Regions from separate parts of the Mesorhizobium sp. M0478 genome, predicted to be linked through region 3. Evidence: predicted binding sites of a transcription regulator. Region 3 holds the regulator's gene; each other region holds the start of a gene.
What was found. Region 3 encodes LexA, which represses DNA repair genes until DNA is damaged. Its sites were predicted from a motif close to TGTTCNNNNTGTGTTCNG; they were not measured.
Positions count from the first base shown of each region.

Region 1: a site for LexA is predicted at 1,950-1,967, ahead of parE (DNA topoisomerase IV subunit B). Genes of this name have one in related genera too.
Region 2: a site for LexA is predicted at 2,418-2,435, ahead of uvrA (excinuclease ABC subunit UvrA). Genes of this name have one in related genera too.

Region 1 is NZ_JAMYRH010000011.1:61,372-66,693, forward strand. Features, by position in the region: gene parE (DNA topoisomerase IV subunit B) at 1-1,879, opposite strand, end outside; gene cpaB (Flp pilus assembly protein CpaB) at 2,137-3,042, shown strand; gene NKI64_RS23580 (type II and III secretion system protein family protein) at 3,121-4,521, shown strand; gene NKI64_RS23585 (hypothetical protein) at 4,526-4,792, shown strand; gene NKI64_RS23590 (CpaE/TadZ family protein) at 4,837-5,322, shown strand, end outside.
Region 2 is NZ_JAMYRH010000007.1:297,500-302,821, reverse strand. Features, by position in the region: gene NKI64_RS19100 (ArsR/SmtB family transcription factor) at 17-331, shown strand; gene NKI64_RS19095 (SRPBCC family protein) at 328-795, shown strand; gene NKI64_RS19090 (ATP-dependent Clp protease proteolytic subunit) at 825-1,433, shown strand; partial or broken gene NKI64_RS19085 (hypothetical protein) at 1,580-1,801, shown strand; gene uvrA (excinuclease ABC subunit UvrA) at 2,585-5,322, shown strand, end outside.
Region 3 is NZ_JAMYRH010000012.1:15,558-20,879, reverse strand. Features, by position in the region: gene kynU (kynureninase) at 1-966, opposite strand, end outside; gene NKI64_RS24405 (GntR family transcriptional regulator) at 1,134-1,898, shown strand; gene lexA (transcriptional repressor LexA) at 2,104-2,886, shown strand; gene NKI64_RS24395 (ComEC/Rec2 family competence protein) at 2,880-5,322, opposite strand, start outside.

The DNA of each region.
Region 1 (5,322 bases), on a different contig from region 3:
GCTGCGCGGCCATCATCTCGCCCAGGCCCTTGAAGCGGCCGATCTCGACCTTGGCGCGGCCGGTGAATTCGGTGCGCAACAGCTCGTCCTTGTGCGCATCGTCCCTGGCATAGGCAACCTTGCCGCCTTGCCGGATCGAATAGAGCGGCGGCACCGCCAGATAGAGATGGCCGCCATTCACCAGGTTCGGCATTTCCTGGTAGAAGAAGGTGATCAGCAGCGAGGCTATGTGAGCGCCGTCGACGTCGGCGTCGGTCATGATGATCACGCGGTCGTAGCGCAAATCCTCGTCGCGGTATTTCGAGCGCGTGCCGCAGCCGAGCGCCTGAATCAGGTCCGAAATCTGCTGGTTGGCGGCTAGCTTGTCGTTGCCGGCGCTGGCGACGTTGAGGATTTTTCCGCGCAGCGGCAGCACCGCCTGGCTGGCGCGGTCGCGCGCCTGCTTGGCCGAGCCGCCGGCCGAGTCGCCTTCGACGATGAACAGTTCGGCGCCCGCGGCGGCATTCTGCGTGCAGTCGGCGAGCTTGCCGGGAAGGCGCAGCTTGCGCACCGCGCTCTTGCGCGACACTTCCTTTTCCTGGCGCCGGCGCACCCGCTCGTCGGCGCGCGCAATTACCCATTCCAGCAGCTTGGAGGCTTCCTGCGGATTGTCGGCCAGCCAGTGGTCGAAGGGATCGCGGATGGCGGTCTCGACAATGCGAATGGCTTCGATCGTTGCCAGCCTGTCCTTGGTCTGGCCGACGAATTCCGGCTCGCGAATAAACACCGACAGCATGCCTGCCGCCGAGATCATCACGTCTTCGGAGGTGACGATCGAGGCGCGCTTGTTGCCGACCAGGTCGGCATAGGCCCGAAGCCCGCGCGTCAGCACATTGCGAAAGCCGGCCTCATGCGTGCCGCCTTCGCCGGTCGGGATGGTGTTGCAGTAGGAGTTGACGAAGCCGTCACCGCCGAACCAGGTCACCGCCCATTCCAGCGAGCCGTGGCCGCCCTGTTTTTCGCTCTTGCCGGCGAAGATCTCGCGGGTCACCTGGAAGTCGTCGCCAAGCGATGCCTTGAGATAGTCCTTCAAGCCGCCGGGGAAATGGAACTCCGCCTTGGCGGGCGTCTGGTCCTTTTCCTTGATCAGCGATGGGTCGCAGCTCCAGCGGATCTCGACGCCGCCGAACAGATAGGCTTTCGAGCGGGTCATGCGATAGAGCCGCGCCGGCTCGAAGGCGGCGCCCTTGCCGAAAATCTGCTCGTCGGGATGGAAGCGGATTTTGGTGCCGCGCCGGTTGTGCACTTCGCCGAGCTGCTCCAGCCCGCTCACCGGAACGCCGCGCGAGAACCTTTGGCGGTAAAGCTGGCGACCGCGCGCGACTTCGACTTCGAGATGGTCCGACAGCGCATTTACGACCGAGACGCCGACACCGTGCAGACCGCCGGAGGTCTCATAGACCTTGCTATCGAACTTGCCGCCCGAATGCAGCGTCGTCATGATGACTTCGAGCGCCGGCTTCTTGAATTTCGGATGCGGATCGACCGGAATGCCGCGGCCATTGTCGGTAACGGTCAGAAACCCGTCGGCCGACAGCTCGACATCGATGAAGGTGGCATGGCCGGCGACCGCCTCGTCCATCGAATTATCGATGACCTCGGCAAACAGATGGTGCATCGCCTTGTCGTCGGTGCCGCCAATATACATGCCGGGACGGCGCCGCACCGGCTCCAGCCCCTCCAGCACCTCGATGTCGGCGGCGCTATAGCCCTCGCTGCCGTCCTTGGTCGCGGCAGGACGCTTCGTGGCCTGCACCAGCGGGTCGGCCGGGCGCTCCGGTGTCCGAGCCGGTTGGGGCTGCTTTTCCAGATTGCCGAAAAGATCGTTGTTGTCGTCCATGCCTGCCATAGAATCCGGTGCCGCGAATCACCCGTCGATACTGCCACGCTTTTCGGCGCCAAGCGACGGAAGTTCCTGTTACGTTCGGGGATTAAACCCTTCTTATCCTAAAACCTTTCGATAACCAAGCTGGCGGAAATAGGTCCGTGCGGAGCGGGCGCGATTCCTGAATCTTTAACAAAGCGGCCTAGCGTCGCCTCAACAAAACAAAAGACCACGAATGTCAGGGGTTGGTTGTGAGGGGCAAGGCCATAACGATGATTGGCATCGCTGCCGTCTTCGGCGCGATTTCAATCTTTGCCGCGGATTTCTGGGTGAAAAGCCAGGCCAAGGCCGATGCCGAAGAGAAAACGGCGTCGATCCCGGCGCCCGCCGTCCCCAAGATCGTCTTCAAGACCATCGTGGTGGCCAACGCGCCGTTGCGTTACGGCATGGAGCTTGACCGGGCGCAGCTCAGCGAAATCCCATGGTCCGAGGATTCGGTGCCGCAGGGCGCGTTCACCACAGTCAATGCATTGCTCGCCGAAGGCAGCCGCGTGGTATTGTCGCCGATCGAGATCAACGAGCCGGTGCTGATCAGCAAATTGTCGGGGCCGAACGGCCGCGCGACGCTATCCAACATGATGACGCCCGGCATGCGGGCGGTGACAATCCGCACCGACGAGATCGCCGGTGTCGGCGGCTTCGTCATGCCGGGCGACCGGGTCGACGTGGTGCTGACACGCGATGCGGGCGAAATCCAGGAAGTGGCCAAGAACGCGCAGGGCGCTGCCGGATCGACCGTTACCTCCGAGATCGTCGTCTCCGACGCCAAGGTGCTGACCGTGGGGCAGGGCGCCGACGAGCGCCAGACCACACCGCAGATCGCCAATTCCGTCACCATCGAGGTGACGACCGAAGGCGCGCAGAAAGTGGCGCTTGCCCGCACCGTCGGCACCTTGTCGCTGTCGCTCCGCTCGGCCGCAGACGGAGGGGCCGCCAAGGACGGCGTCACCACCATCTCGTCCTTCGGCGGATCGGTCGCCTCCGGCGTCCAGGCCGCTGCCGGCGCGCTGTTCACTGCCGCGACCAAGGAGCCTGAGAAGCCGAAATTCAAGACGATCATCGTGACGCGCGGCACGCAGGTCGAAGAATACCAGGTTCCTGCGCGGGACCAGCAATAACTGCCGGTGGGGACCGGGCGAGGGACGGGACAGATGTCGGGACTTCATGCATTTCGAACTACGAAAGGGCTGCGCCCAATGCGGGCGCTTGCGGTGGGGGCTTGCCTGGCCGCGGCCGCAATGCTCGGCCTCAGTGCGCCAGCCAAGGCCGACAACGATATCGTCCATGTCTCGTCGACAACGAATGCGTCGATCAAGGTAGCCAAGGGCAAGCCGAAGACGGTCATGACCAATGCCGCCTTCTACCAGATCGTCATCGGCGATCCGGAGATCGCCAACGTCAATCCGCTGACCGACAAATCCTTCTATGTGCTGGGCAACAATCTCGGCACCACCGGCATCGCGCTGTTCGACGAGAACAAGCAGTTGGTCGGCACCGTCGACATCGAGGTGACGCTGGACACCGACCAGCTGGCCAGCACCATTCGCGCCAGCGTGCCGGACGCCAAGATCAAGGTCGGCTCGGCCAATGGCCGCGTCGTGCTGTCGGGCGAGGCCGATGACGCGGTCGCCGCCGAGAAGGCAAGCAAGATCGCCAGCCGCTTCTCCGGCAATGAAGAAGTGATCAATTCGGTCAACATCTCGTCCTCGCAGCAGGTTCAGCTCAACGTCCGCTTCGTCGAGATCAATCGCCAGGCCGGACAGGATCTCGGCGCCAAATACAGCGCCAATTTTGCTTACGGCATTGGCGGGCGCGACGTCACCATCGAGCCGGGCTCGGTGCCGGGAGCCGGCAATGGCGAGATCATCGGCCGGCTGCTGTCCAACGGCCTGTCGATCGACGTCGCCATCAAGGCGCTGGAGGAACGTGGTCTTGCCAGGCGGCTGGCCGAGCCGAACCTGATCGCCCGCTCGGGCCAGACGGCAAGCTTCCTCGCCGGCGGCGAGTTCCCGATCCCGGTCTCCGAGGACAATGGCAAGATTTCCGTCAGCTACAAGAAATACGGCGTCAGCCTCGACTTCACGCCGACGGTTCTCAAGGACGGGCTGGTGAGCCTCGACATAGCGCCGGAAGTGTCCTCGATCGATGCTTCGGCCTCCTATAATATCGGCAATATCTCGGTGCCGGGCTTTATCGTGCGCCGCGCCAAAACATCGGTCGACCTGAAGAACGGCCAGAGCTTCATGATCGCCGGCCTGCTGCAGTCACAGAACGACATCACCACGTCGCGTCTCCCCGGCCTCGGCAAGCTGCCGGTGCTCGGCTCGCTGTTCTCCTCCAAATCCTATCAGCGGCGCGAGACCGATCTGGTGATCATCGTCACCCCCTATCTGGTCAAGCCGGTCGATCCGTCGAAGAAGCTGCTCGAGCCGACCGACGGCACGCAGCCGGCCAGCAATGTCGACTATTTCCTCAACAACACCGAGGAAGTGAAATCGTCCGAAGCCAATCGTGCAGTGGCAATGGCCAGCGGCAGTACGGCACAGCCGGCCGCGGTCACCACCGTCGGGCATTTCCTCGACCTGCCGAAGGATTGAAGCCATGCGCGTGGAATCATGCATCGCCCTGCTGATCGCCGGCCTCGCCGGCGGCTGCACCAGCGACGACTATGTCCGCTCCGAGGGACCGACGATTGCCGCCGGCAACGCACAGGCCGCCAATACGGCCATGCAGATGGTCGATCCCTGGAAATACGGCGTCCAGAACACCAGGCTGCTGGTGCCGGCGCAGCGCAGTGAGGCGGCAGTCAACGCCGCCGACCAGGCTGCTGCTGCCAAGGCCGTGCAACCGACAGCGACAACCGATTGATTTGCCCGGTGATTTGACCGGGAATGACCTGACAGGCTGACAAAATGGCAAGCGGCATCAAGACCAAGAAGATCCTGCTGGTGTCCAGCGACCGGACCTTTGCGCAGGATACGCGCACCGCGTTCGCGGCCTCGGAGGTGATCCAGCTTTCGACCGTCGAGAAGAACATTACCGAACTGCGCGGCGAGGTCCAGGAAGCCGATTTCGGCGCGCTCATCGTCGACATGGATGCGGCAAAGCTGGAAGAGATCGAGTCGCTGCAGCGCATCATGCGCCGGCTTGAAGGCCGCGTTCCGGTGGTCGTCGTCACCCAGGAATTCAACGCAGCCGCAGTGCGTATCCTGGTGCAGCTCCAGGTCGCCGATTTCCTGGTCAAGCCGATCACCACCGCCGATCTGGTGCGGTCGGTCGTGCGCGCGCTGCAAGGGCCGGGGCGCGAGGAAAACACCGAGTCGCAGATCTATACCTTCATGCCGGCCGCCGGCGGCGTCGGCACCACGACGCTGGCGCTGCAGACCGCCTTCCAGCTG
Region 2 (5,322 bases), on a different contig from region 3:
CGACTTATGCTTTGCCATGATCGAAGCAGAGATTTTTCGCGCCCTGGCCGACCCGACGCGACGCGCCGTCTACGAGCGGCTGACTTCCGGCGAGATGAGCGTGTCGGAGTTGCGCACCGGCATGAGCGTGTCGCAGCCGGCGGTGTCGCAGCACCTTGCCGTGCTGCGCGGCGCAGGCCTGGTCAGCGAAAGACGCGCCGGCCGCAACGCCTACTATCGCGCCGATCCGCAAGGGCTCGAGCCGCTGCTCGGCTGGATCGAACGCTACCGCGCATTCTGGCCGGAGCGCATCGAAAGACTGAAGGTCGTTTTGAAGGACATGGACCAATGACCGACGAAAAGCAGACGCAGACCGCCAAAGATGCCCTCGCCTTCGAATGCGATCTGCCGGACGCACCGGAAAAAGTGTGGCGGGCACTGACCGTGCCGGACCTCTTGGCGGAATGGATGATGCCGAACGACATCAATCCGGAAACCGGCAGCCGCTTTGCCTTTGCCGGGCCTGAGAAGCCGATCGAGTGCGAAGTGCTCGACGCCGAACCGGGGCGCCTGCTGCGCTATTCCTGGCGCGAGCGTTCCGGCGACGCCGACCGCGAGGAGCTGGGGAGCATCGTCACCTTCACACTCGCCCGCACCGTTTCCGGCGGCACGCATCTGCGCATCGTCCATGACGGGTTTGTCCTGACGCCTGCGGTCGCGATGGCCGGCGCCGGCTGCCGGCTCTGGCTGCGCGCATACAAGCCCAAGCGGCCTGTCGCCGCCAACGCGCCACGCCTGTTGCTGCGCGCCGCCTGAACCGGAAAAATCAAAACGGAGACAATGAGATGAGCGGCTTTGCCAATCTGGTGCCGATGGTGATCGAGCAATCGAGCCGCGGCGAACGCGCCTTCGACATTTTCTCGCGGCTGCTGCGCGAGCGCATCATCTTCGTCAATGGCGAGATCAATGACGGCATGTCGGCGCTGGTCTGCGCCCAGCTCCTGTCGCTGGAATCGGACAATCCCGACAAGGAGATCTCGCTCTACATCAACTCGCCGGGCGGCGTGGTGACCAGCGGTTTCGCCATCTACGACACGATGCAATATGTCAGCTGCCCGGTGTCGACCGTGTGCATGGGCTTTGCCGCGTCGATGGCCTCCTTCCTGCTGATGGCGGGAACGCCGGGGCGGCGCATCGCGCTGCCCAATGCCAGCATCGTGCTGCATCAGCCTTTGGGCGGCTTCCAGGGCCAGGCCTCCGACATCCAGCGTCACGCCGAAGGCATTTTGCGCACCAAGCGGCACATGGCCGACCTCTACGCTCACCATTGCGGCCGCACCCACGAAGAGGTCGAACGCACGCTCGACCGCGATTTCTTCATGACCGCGAAGGAGGCCAAGGACTGGGGCCTCGTCGACCACGTCTTCGACACCCGCAAGCAGGCAGCGGCCTGATCGGCGGATTGAATGCAGGCCGGTGTTCCCTCAATTTCAACGCCGCTGGTCTGGCCTCGCCTTGAGCGCGGCACTATAGTCTTGCCATGCGCTACCACCTGAACAGACTGACCATAGCCATTGCCATCACGGCGGCGACATCGAGCATGGCCTTTGCCGGGGGCAGCACCAGCACGTCGCGGTAAGGCGCCCTGCCCGGCGTGACCGGCGACTACCGCATCGCCAAGCCCGCGCCGCAGCCGGAGCCGGACGACGCGCTGCCTGCCGGCGAGAACGGCACGTTCAAGATCGGCGACACCGATGTCAAGATTTCCGGCAGCATCACTGTCGATGTCGGCACGGGTGGGATCAAGCCGACGCGCCGGTAGCCCCTTCTCCCAGCTACTATACGGGAGAGAAAGCCTGCGCCGACGACTTCCTCGCAAAAGAACAGCCCCGCCGTTGCTTCCGCTAACGGTCGGGGCTTTTCTTGGATTCCAAATCCAAACTGCCGGTAGTGTTATACCGACTTTGATTTCGGATGCTTCGCGGCATTCAGCCGACGATCCGACTAGCCGTCTCTGATTTTTGTGGGATTCGGCAGGTCACGGTTTGTCTGGTGGTTTGTTGGACTGACGCGATGCGTTCGTTTGGACGCATACACTCCAATGCCTTGAAACTACCTGGCACTTATGCCCGCCGCGGCTCCACTAGCAGGTGGAGCCTCAAGGGACTATCCGGTGGCGTCATGCTCCGCTCCTATGTCCGTTGCGACTGGTGTCAATCCGAAGCACAAATCGCAAAAACCTGCGGCGTCTCGCAGGCCGCTATGGGCGGCGAGGCCATCAAAGACGGCCGGCTCCGTTGACTCCGGCAGAGTGCGCCCCTGATTCGACGGCGTCAACCTTGAATAGCCGGTTACGGAAAATGTGATCGTCGGGAGCTTACGTCAGGGTCAGTTTCTGAAACACCCTTGTCAGTTTCTGCACAGCTTTGTCAGGAGCGTGTTCGGTCTTTGTTCTTTCCGCTTGCCCGTTCGCGCGAAAGACGGTTAAACGGCTTTGGTCGAGAAGTGTGGCGTCTCTCGACGTGGCGGCAAAAATACCTACATAGGGAATGGCCGGGAAAACCCGCCGATCCCACTGACACCAGACCTGAGGCGGCGACCGGCGATGGCCGACCATAAATACCTTTCCATTCGCGGGGCACGCGAACACAACCTAAAGAATGTCGATCTCGACCTGCCGCGTGACAGCCTGATCGTCATGACCGGCCTGTCGGGCTCCGGCAAATCGTCGCTTGCTTTCGACACCATCTATGCCGAGGGCCAGCGCCGTTACGTCGAGAGCCTGTCGGCTTATGCGCGCCAGTTCCTCGAAATGATGCAGAAGCCGGATGTCGACCAGATCGACGGCCTGTCGCCGGCCATCTCGATCGAGCAGAAGACCACGTCGAAGAACCCGCGTTCGACGGTCGGCACCGTCACCGAGATCTACGACTACATGCGCTTGCTGTTCGCGCGCGTCGGCATCCCCTATTCGCCGGCGACCGGCCTGCCGATCGAGAGCCAGACGGTTTCACAGATGGTCGACCGGGTGCTGGCGGTCGAGGAAGGCACGCGCCTTTTCCTGCTGGCGCCGATCGTGCGCGGCCGCAAGGGTGAGTATCGCAAGGAACTGCTGGAGCTGCAGAAGAAGGGCTTTCAGCGCGTCAAGGTCGACGGCGTCTTCTATGAGATCGCCGATGTGCCGGCGTTGGACAAGAAGTACAAGCACGACATCGATGTCGTCGTCGACCGCATCGTCGTGCGCGGCGACCTGGCGACACGGCTTGCCGATTCCATCGAAACGGCGCTCAAGCTGGCGGAAGGGCTGGCGGTGGCCGAGTTCGCCGACCGGCCGCTCGACGCCAGCCAAACCGGCGAGGACTCGGTCAACAAATCGAAGAACGAGACGCATGAGCGCATCCTGTTCTCGGAAAAATTCGCCTGCCCGGTTTCCGGCTTCACCATTCCGGAGATCGAGCCCCGGCTGTTCTCGTTCAACAACCCGTTCGGCGCCTGCCCGACCTGCGACGGCCTCGGCAACCAGCGCGCCATCGACGCCAGCCTGATCGTGCCGGACGAAAACGTCTCGCTGCGCGACGGCGCCGTCAGCCCGTGGGCGAAGTCGACCTCACCCTATTACGCCCAGACGCTGGAAGCGCTGGGCAAAGCCTATGGCTTCAAGCTCGGCGACAAGTTCAAAGACCTGACCGAAGAGGCCAAGGAAGCCGTCCTGCGCGGCACCGGCGAGCGCGAGGTCACCTTCCAGTATGATGACGGCCTGCGCTCCTACAAGACGACCAAGACGTTCGAGGGCGTCATTCCCAATCTCGAACGGCGCTGGAAGGAAACCGAATCCGCCTGGATGCGCGAGGAGATCGAGCGCTTCATGTCGGCGACGCCCTGCCCGGTCTGCAAGGGTTACCGGCTGAAGCCGGAAGCGCTGGCGGTGAAGATCGCCGGCAAGCATATCGGCGAAGTCACAGAGCTGTCGATCCGCAAGGCCGACCAGTGGTTCACCGAACTGCCGCCACATCTCAACGACCAGCAGAACGAGATCGCGGTGCGCGTTCTCAAGGAAATCCGTGACCGCCTACGCTTCCTCAACGATGTCGGCCTCGACTATCTGACGCTGTCGCGCAATTCCGGCACGCTGTCGGGCGGCGAGAGCCAGCGCATAAGGCTGGCGTCGCAGATCGGCTCCGGCCTCACCGGCGTGCTCTATGTGCTGGACGAGCCGTCGATCGGCCTGCACCAGCGCGACAATGCCCGCCTGCTCGACACGCTCAAGCATCTGCGCGACATCGGCAACACGGTGATCGTCGTCGAGCATGACGAGGACGCCATCCTGCATGCCGATTATGTCGTCGACATGGGTCCGGCCGCCGGCATTCATGGCGGCGAGATCATCGCCCAGGGCACGCCGCAGCAGGTGATGGCCAATCCCAACTCGATCACCGGTAAATATCTGTCGGGCGCGCTCGAAGTCGCCACGCCCGGTGTCAGGCGCGAGGCCAAGAAAAACCGCCGGCTGAAGATCGTCGGCGCGCGCGGCAACAATCTCAAGAACGTCACTGCCGAAATCCCGCTCGGCACTTTTACCGCCGTCACCGGCGTGTCTGGCGGCGGCAAATCGACCTTCCTGATCGAGACGCTGTTCAAGGCGGCGTCGCGCCGCATCATGGGCTCGCGCGAGCATCCGGCCGATCACGACCGCATCGAGGGCCTCGAATTCCTCGACAAGGTCATCGACATCGACCAGTCGCCGATCGGCCGCACACCGCGTTCGAACCCGGCCACCTACACCGGCGCCTTCACACCGATCCGCGACTGGTTTGCCGGGTTGCCCGAGGCCAAGGCCCGCGGCTATCAGCCGGGCCGCTTCTCCTTCAACGTGAAGGGCGGCCGCTGCGAGGCCTGCCAGGGCGACGGCGTCATCAAGATCGAGATGCACTTCCTGCCCGACGTCTACGTCACGTGCGACGTCTGCCACGGCAAGCGCTACAACCGCGAGACGCTGGATGTCGTGTTCAAGGGCAAGTCGATCGCGGACGTCCTGGACATGACGGTCGAGGAAGGCGTCGATTTCTTTGCCGCCGTGCCCGGGGTGCGCGACAAGCTGGAGACGCTGAAGCAGGTCGGCCTCGGCTACATCCATATCGGCCAGCAGGCGACGACGCTGTCGGGCGGCGAGGCGCAGCGCATCAAGCTCGCCAAGGAATTGTCGCGCAAGGCGACCGGCAAGACGCTCTACATCCTCGACGAGCCGACCACCGGCCTGCACTTCCACGACGTCGCCAAGTTGCTGGAAGTGCTTCACGAACTGGTCGACCAGGGCAACACGGTGGTGGTCATCGAGCACAATCT
Region 3 (5,322 bases):
GGCTTCGACGAGCTGGATAAACAGGTCGGTCAGCGCGATGCTTTTTCTGCGCACCGCCGCCATATCGACGTCGTTCCAGATATCGAGCGCGCCCTTGAGCGCCCGCATCGACAGCACCGGCTGCGTTCCGCACAGGAAGCGGCGAATGCCGCTGCCGACGGCAAAGCCCTGCTCGAAGGCAAAGGGCCGCGCATGGCCCCACCAGCCGCTGAGCGGCTGGTGGGCATCGTCATGGTGGCGCTCGGCCGCGTAGATGAAGGCTGGCGAGCCCGGGCCGCCATTGAGGTATTTGTAGGTGCAGCCGACGGCGAAATCGGCATTGGCACGGTCAAGTTCGACCGGCAAGGCGCCGGCCGTGTGGCAGAGATCCCAGATGATCAGCGCGCCGGCGTCATGTGCCTTGCGCGTCAGCGCCGCCATGTCGCGCAACTGGCCGGATTTGTAGTTGACGTGGTTGACCAGGATGACGGCAACGCTGTCGTCGATCAGCTCCTCGATTGCGGCCGCGTCGACGCCCTCCAGCCGCAGCCGCGTTCCCGGCCGGGTCGAGGCGACGCCTTCGGCCATGTAGAGGTCGGTCGGGAAACTGTCGCCCTCGGCAACGATGACCGACCGATCCGGCCGCATGCCGAGCGCTGCGTGCAGCAGCTTGTAGATGTTGATCGAGGTTGTGTCGCAGACCACCGTCTGCCCATCAGCCGCGCCGATCAGTCGCCCGAGCTGATCTCCGAGTTCCACCGGCATGTTGAACCAGCCGGCGGTGTTCCAGGCGCGAATGAGGTCGTGCGCCCATTCCTGCGTGGCGGCCTGCTGCAGTTCGCTGAAGACGACCGCTGACGCGGCGCCCAGGGAATTGCCGTCGAGATAAATCACGCCTTGCGGCAAGACAAAGCGTTCGCGCATGGAGCGCAGCGGATCGGCGGCATCCATTGCTTCGATTGTAGCGAGATCGGGTGTCGTGCTCATGATCCGGCGCCCCTCCATGGACAAACGCGCGCGGCGGAGCCTGCCGCCCAAACATGCCGGCGATCTTGAGTGGTCGCCCTTGAACTGTCAAACATTATATATAATTCACCCATTGAAAGGCTTTGATATATAATGATCCGCCGAGCGTTTATGTCTGATGGATCACGATGCTGGATGACGAGCAGACCTCGAGGACGGAAGCGGCCTATCGCCTGCTCAGGCGCGATATTCTTGCGACCCGGCTGGCGCCTGCCGCGCCGTTGAAGCTGAGCACGCTGCGCAACACCTACGGCATCGGCTGGACGCCGTTGCGCGAGGCGCTGTCGCGGCTGGAGGCGGAACGGCTTGTGACCGCCATCAGCAACCGCGGGTTTGCGGTCGCTCCCGTCTCTCGGGCGGAGCTCGAGGATTTGGCGCGTGCGCGGCTGGTGGTCGAACTGCCCCTGCTGGTGGAATCGATCGAGGAGGGCGATCGTGAGTGGGAAGACGCGGTCGTTGCCGCCCACTATCGTCTCTCACGGTGCGGGTCTGTTCTCGACGATCCATCGGATGATGCGGTCGACGCGTGGTACGAAAAACACGATGCCTTCCATGCGGCGCTGCTCAGTGCCGCGACATCCAGCTGGCTGCTGCGCTTCAATGCGACGATTTCCGACCAATTGCATCGCCATCACCGCTTTCTGGGTCTGGCCCCGACGCTGCGCGCCGCCGCCGGCCGCACGGATGGCCACCGGAAGGCCGTGGCGGCCCTGCGCGACGCCGTGGCGATCGAACACCATACCGCCCTGATGGAAGCGGCCCTCGATCGCGACGTCGAACGTGCGAAAACTCTGATGACCGCTCACATCGGCTACACGCTGCAGGTCTATGCCCAGAGTGAACCCGGCGCGGATGCTGCGCAGCCCCGTCCGAAAAGGAAGCGGCGATCGTAGCCGACGACGCAGGGCACTTTGTCTTCGTTTCACCCCGTTGCCGGCCAACGACTACGAGCGCCGCTCGCGGTGCCGAACGTCACGCTGAACAAAACGTCAACACATTCATTAAACTTTAAAAGGTTGCGGAACACAACTGGAACAGATAGTGTTTGTTCTGGGTTTGTTTTTTCTGATTCTGGTTTCAGAACCCTTGGGGGCCGCGATGCTGACGCGCAAACAACATGAGCTTCTGATGTTCATCCATGAACGCCTGAAGGAGAGCGGAATCCCGCCGTCCTTCGACGAGATGAAGGAAGCGCTCGACCTCGCCTCCAAGTCCGGCATCCACCGCCTGATCACGGCGCTTGAGGAGCGCGGTTTCATTCGCCGGCTGCCGAACCGGGCGCGCGCGCTGGAAGTGCTGCGGCTGCCCGACTCGATCGCACCAGGCCTCAATGCGGCGAGGAAGTTTTCGCCGAGCGTCATTCAGGGCAGTCTTGGTCAAACCGGCCAAGGGCAAGGCGGCCAAGGACAAGGCGCGTTGGGCCAAGGCGGTCTCGGCCGCCAGATCAAGCCGGGCTCGCCGTCGCGTTCGATGTCGGCCGGCAATGACGATGCCGTTTCCGCGATTTCAATCCCGGTTATGGGACGCATCGCCGCCGGCGTGCCGATCGACGCCATCCAGCATCAGACCCATTCGATCTCGGTGCCGCCCGATATGATCATGGGCGGCGAACACTACGCGCTCGAGGTCAAGGGCGATTCGATGATCGAGGCCGGCATTTTCGATGGCGACACGGTCATCATCCGCAATGCCGACACAGCCAGCCCCGGCGAGATCGTGGTGGCGTTGGTCGACGATGAGGAAGCGACCCTGAAACGCTTCCGCCGCAAGGGCGCCTCGATCGCCCTGGAAGCCGCCAACCCGGCCTACGAGACCCGCATTTTTGGACCGGACAGGGTGAAGGTGCAGGGCAAGCTTGTCGGATTGATCCGGCGCTACTGAGCCGGCTTGGGTTTGTACTTTTCACGCTGGTTGTAAGGCGGCAGGCCGCGCGCTTCGCGGGAGAAGCGGCGTTGCTCGTGCCAGGGGCGATACGGCTTGTCGACGGCGAAGCGGATGGTTGGCGCTGCAGCTGCCGATTGCGGATCGAAGAAGACGGCGGCGCTGCCGTCGCGGGCCAGCTGTTTCTTCGTCACGACCAGCACCAGCGGGTCGCGGCACGGATTGTAGGCGGTGGCGTCATCGATGACGATCAGGCTCGCGAAGGCACAGGCCGGCCGCGCCGTCTTGCGGTCTTTCGCAAGCGCTACAATGGCTCCGGAAGGGTGCCGGGCGATACAGAGATCGCCGGTGCAATAGAAGGGCGAGCCGGGCGGCAGATCGAGCGGATCGAGATCGAACCGCGTATCTGTTGACTCGAAAATCTCAGGTGGGATAATGGTTTCGGCCCGCAGCGCCCGTTTCCAATTGTCCGTGGTGAATTCGTTGGAGCGTTCGCGGTTGAGGGCGAGTTCGCCGCCACCGATCGGCATGGCCACCAGATGCGCATCCTCGGATATGAGCACGTCGGGCGTAAGCACCTGCGGCACCGTCAACAGGCCGGCCAGCGCGAAAGGCACGGCCGCCAACCTGAGCCAGGTGGTGGCCATGGTGGCGATGACGAGGGCGACCGCCACCAACAGCACCGAGCGGATGGAGATCAGCCCGACGGCGTCGACCGGCGAGCGCTCGGAAATCCAGGCCGATATAGCGATCATCGCCATCAGACCCTTGCCCATCACATAGAGGAACGGCCCGTCGGCGCCGAACGGCATCGCCAGTGCGCTGAGCACGGCAAAAGGCATGACGATCAACGAAACAATCGGCATCACGGCCAGATTGGCGATCAGGCTGAGCGGCGACACACGCTGAAAATGCCAGATGGCGAACAGCAAGGTTGCACTGCCGGCGATGATCGAGGTCATGGCGAGGCCGCCCATGGCCAGCGCGAATTTTCGCGACAGGAAGCCGACGAAGGAGCGCTTTGCCGGCGGCGTTCTCACCTTGTCGGCGCGGTAATCGGCCCAGCCGGCATAGGCGCCGACAAGGGCGGCGGTGGCGGCAAACGACATCTGGAAGCTGGGACCGACCACCTCGTGCGGCGACACCAGGATGACGGCAATGGCGGAGATCGCCAGATTGCGCATGGTGAGTGCGGCGCGATCAAACAGCACGGCGACAAGCATGACCGCCAGCATGATGAAGCTGCGCTCGGCGGCAACCACGACGCCTGAAATAACGAGATAGGCGGCGATCGAGACAAGCGCTGCCGCGGCCGCATATTTCTTCACCGGCCGGCGCGAAGAGAAAACGGGAAACAGCGCAAAGGCGCCACGCAGCAACGCCATGATGGTGCCGGCAACCAGCGCCATGTGCAGGCCGGAGATGGAGATGATGTGGTAGATGCCGGTGCGCCGCATCGCTTCGTTGACCTCGTCCGGGATGCCGGCGCGCACGCCGACAATCAGCGCCGCGGCAATCTCGCCTTCGGCGCCGCCGATCTTGCCCCTGATATGGTCGGCAATGTTTTCGCGCGCGTTCTCGATTGCCGAGGAGAGCCGTGCGGTCAGCGGCGGCGGTCCCTGCGTAGCAATGGTTTTCGGATTGCCGAGAAAGAAGCCGCTGCCGCCGATACCGGTGAAATAGCTGTCGAAGGAGAAATCGTAGCTCTCCGGCCGCACCGGACCGGTCGGCGGCAACAGCCTGGCATAGCCGGTGATCAGGGAGCCGGCGGTCATATCGGCGGGAACGGTCCGCGCCGAGAGCCTGACCCGCTCCGGGGCGTAGCGCAGCTCGGGGTAAGCGGTCGAAACCACGTCGAGCGTCAGCCTGATGCGGCCGCTTTCCATCTGTTCGAGACTGACGACGCGGCCGGTCAGCCGTGTCTGAATCTCGGAGCCGAGCATCTGCGTTCCGGCGCGCCAGGTCTCGACCTTGGCGGCGACGACGCCGAGCGCGCACAGCATCGCGGCCATGCAGAACAGATGCGTCCTCGGCCGCGATCGCGTGGCGACAGCGCAACATGTCGCCAGCACCACAATGGCGATTGGCTGCGCAAAGCCCGGCTCGCCGGCCAGCGAGAAGTAGACGATGACGCCGGCTGCCAGGAAAACCGGGACCAGCAGGAAGGCGACGCCCCGGTCGAGCTCCGTGTCGGCAGCCACGGCAAGGCTGCGGCGGAGCGCGGGCCATGACGGGCGGCGAAGCCGTCTGCGCAGTCGGGCGATAGATCCGGGCGCTGTGACTTGCGCCGGCAACGCGTCACCGGGCAGCGCGGGCGCTATGCCGGGATGCGGCTCAGGCAGCGCGAGGGGCAGCGGCTCGGCATAGGGACTATCGGCAAACAGCGAGCGTTCGCTGACGCTTGCCTCGCCGCCTTCGCCTTCCTTCGTGCCCCGG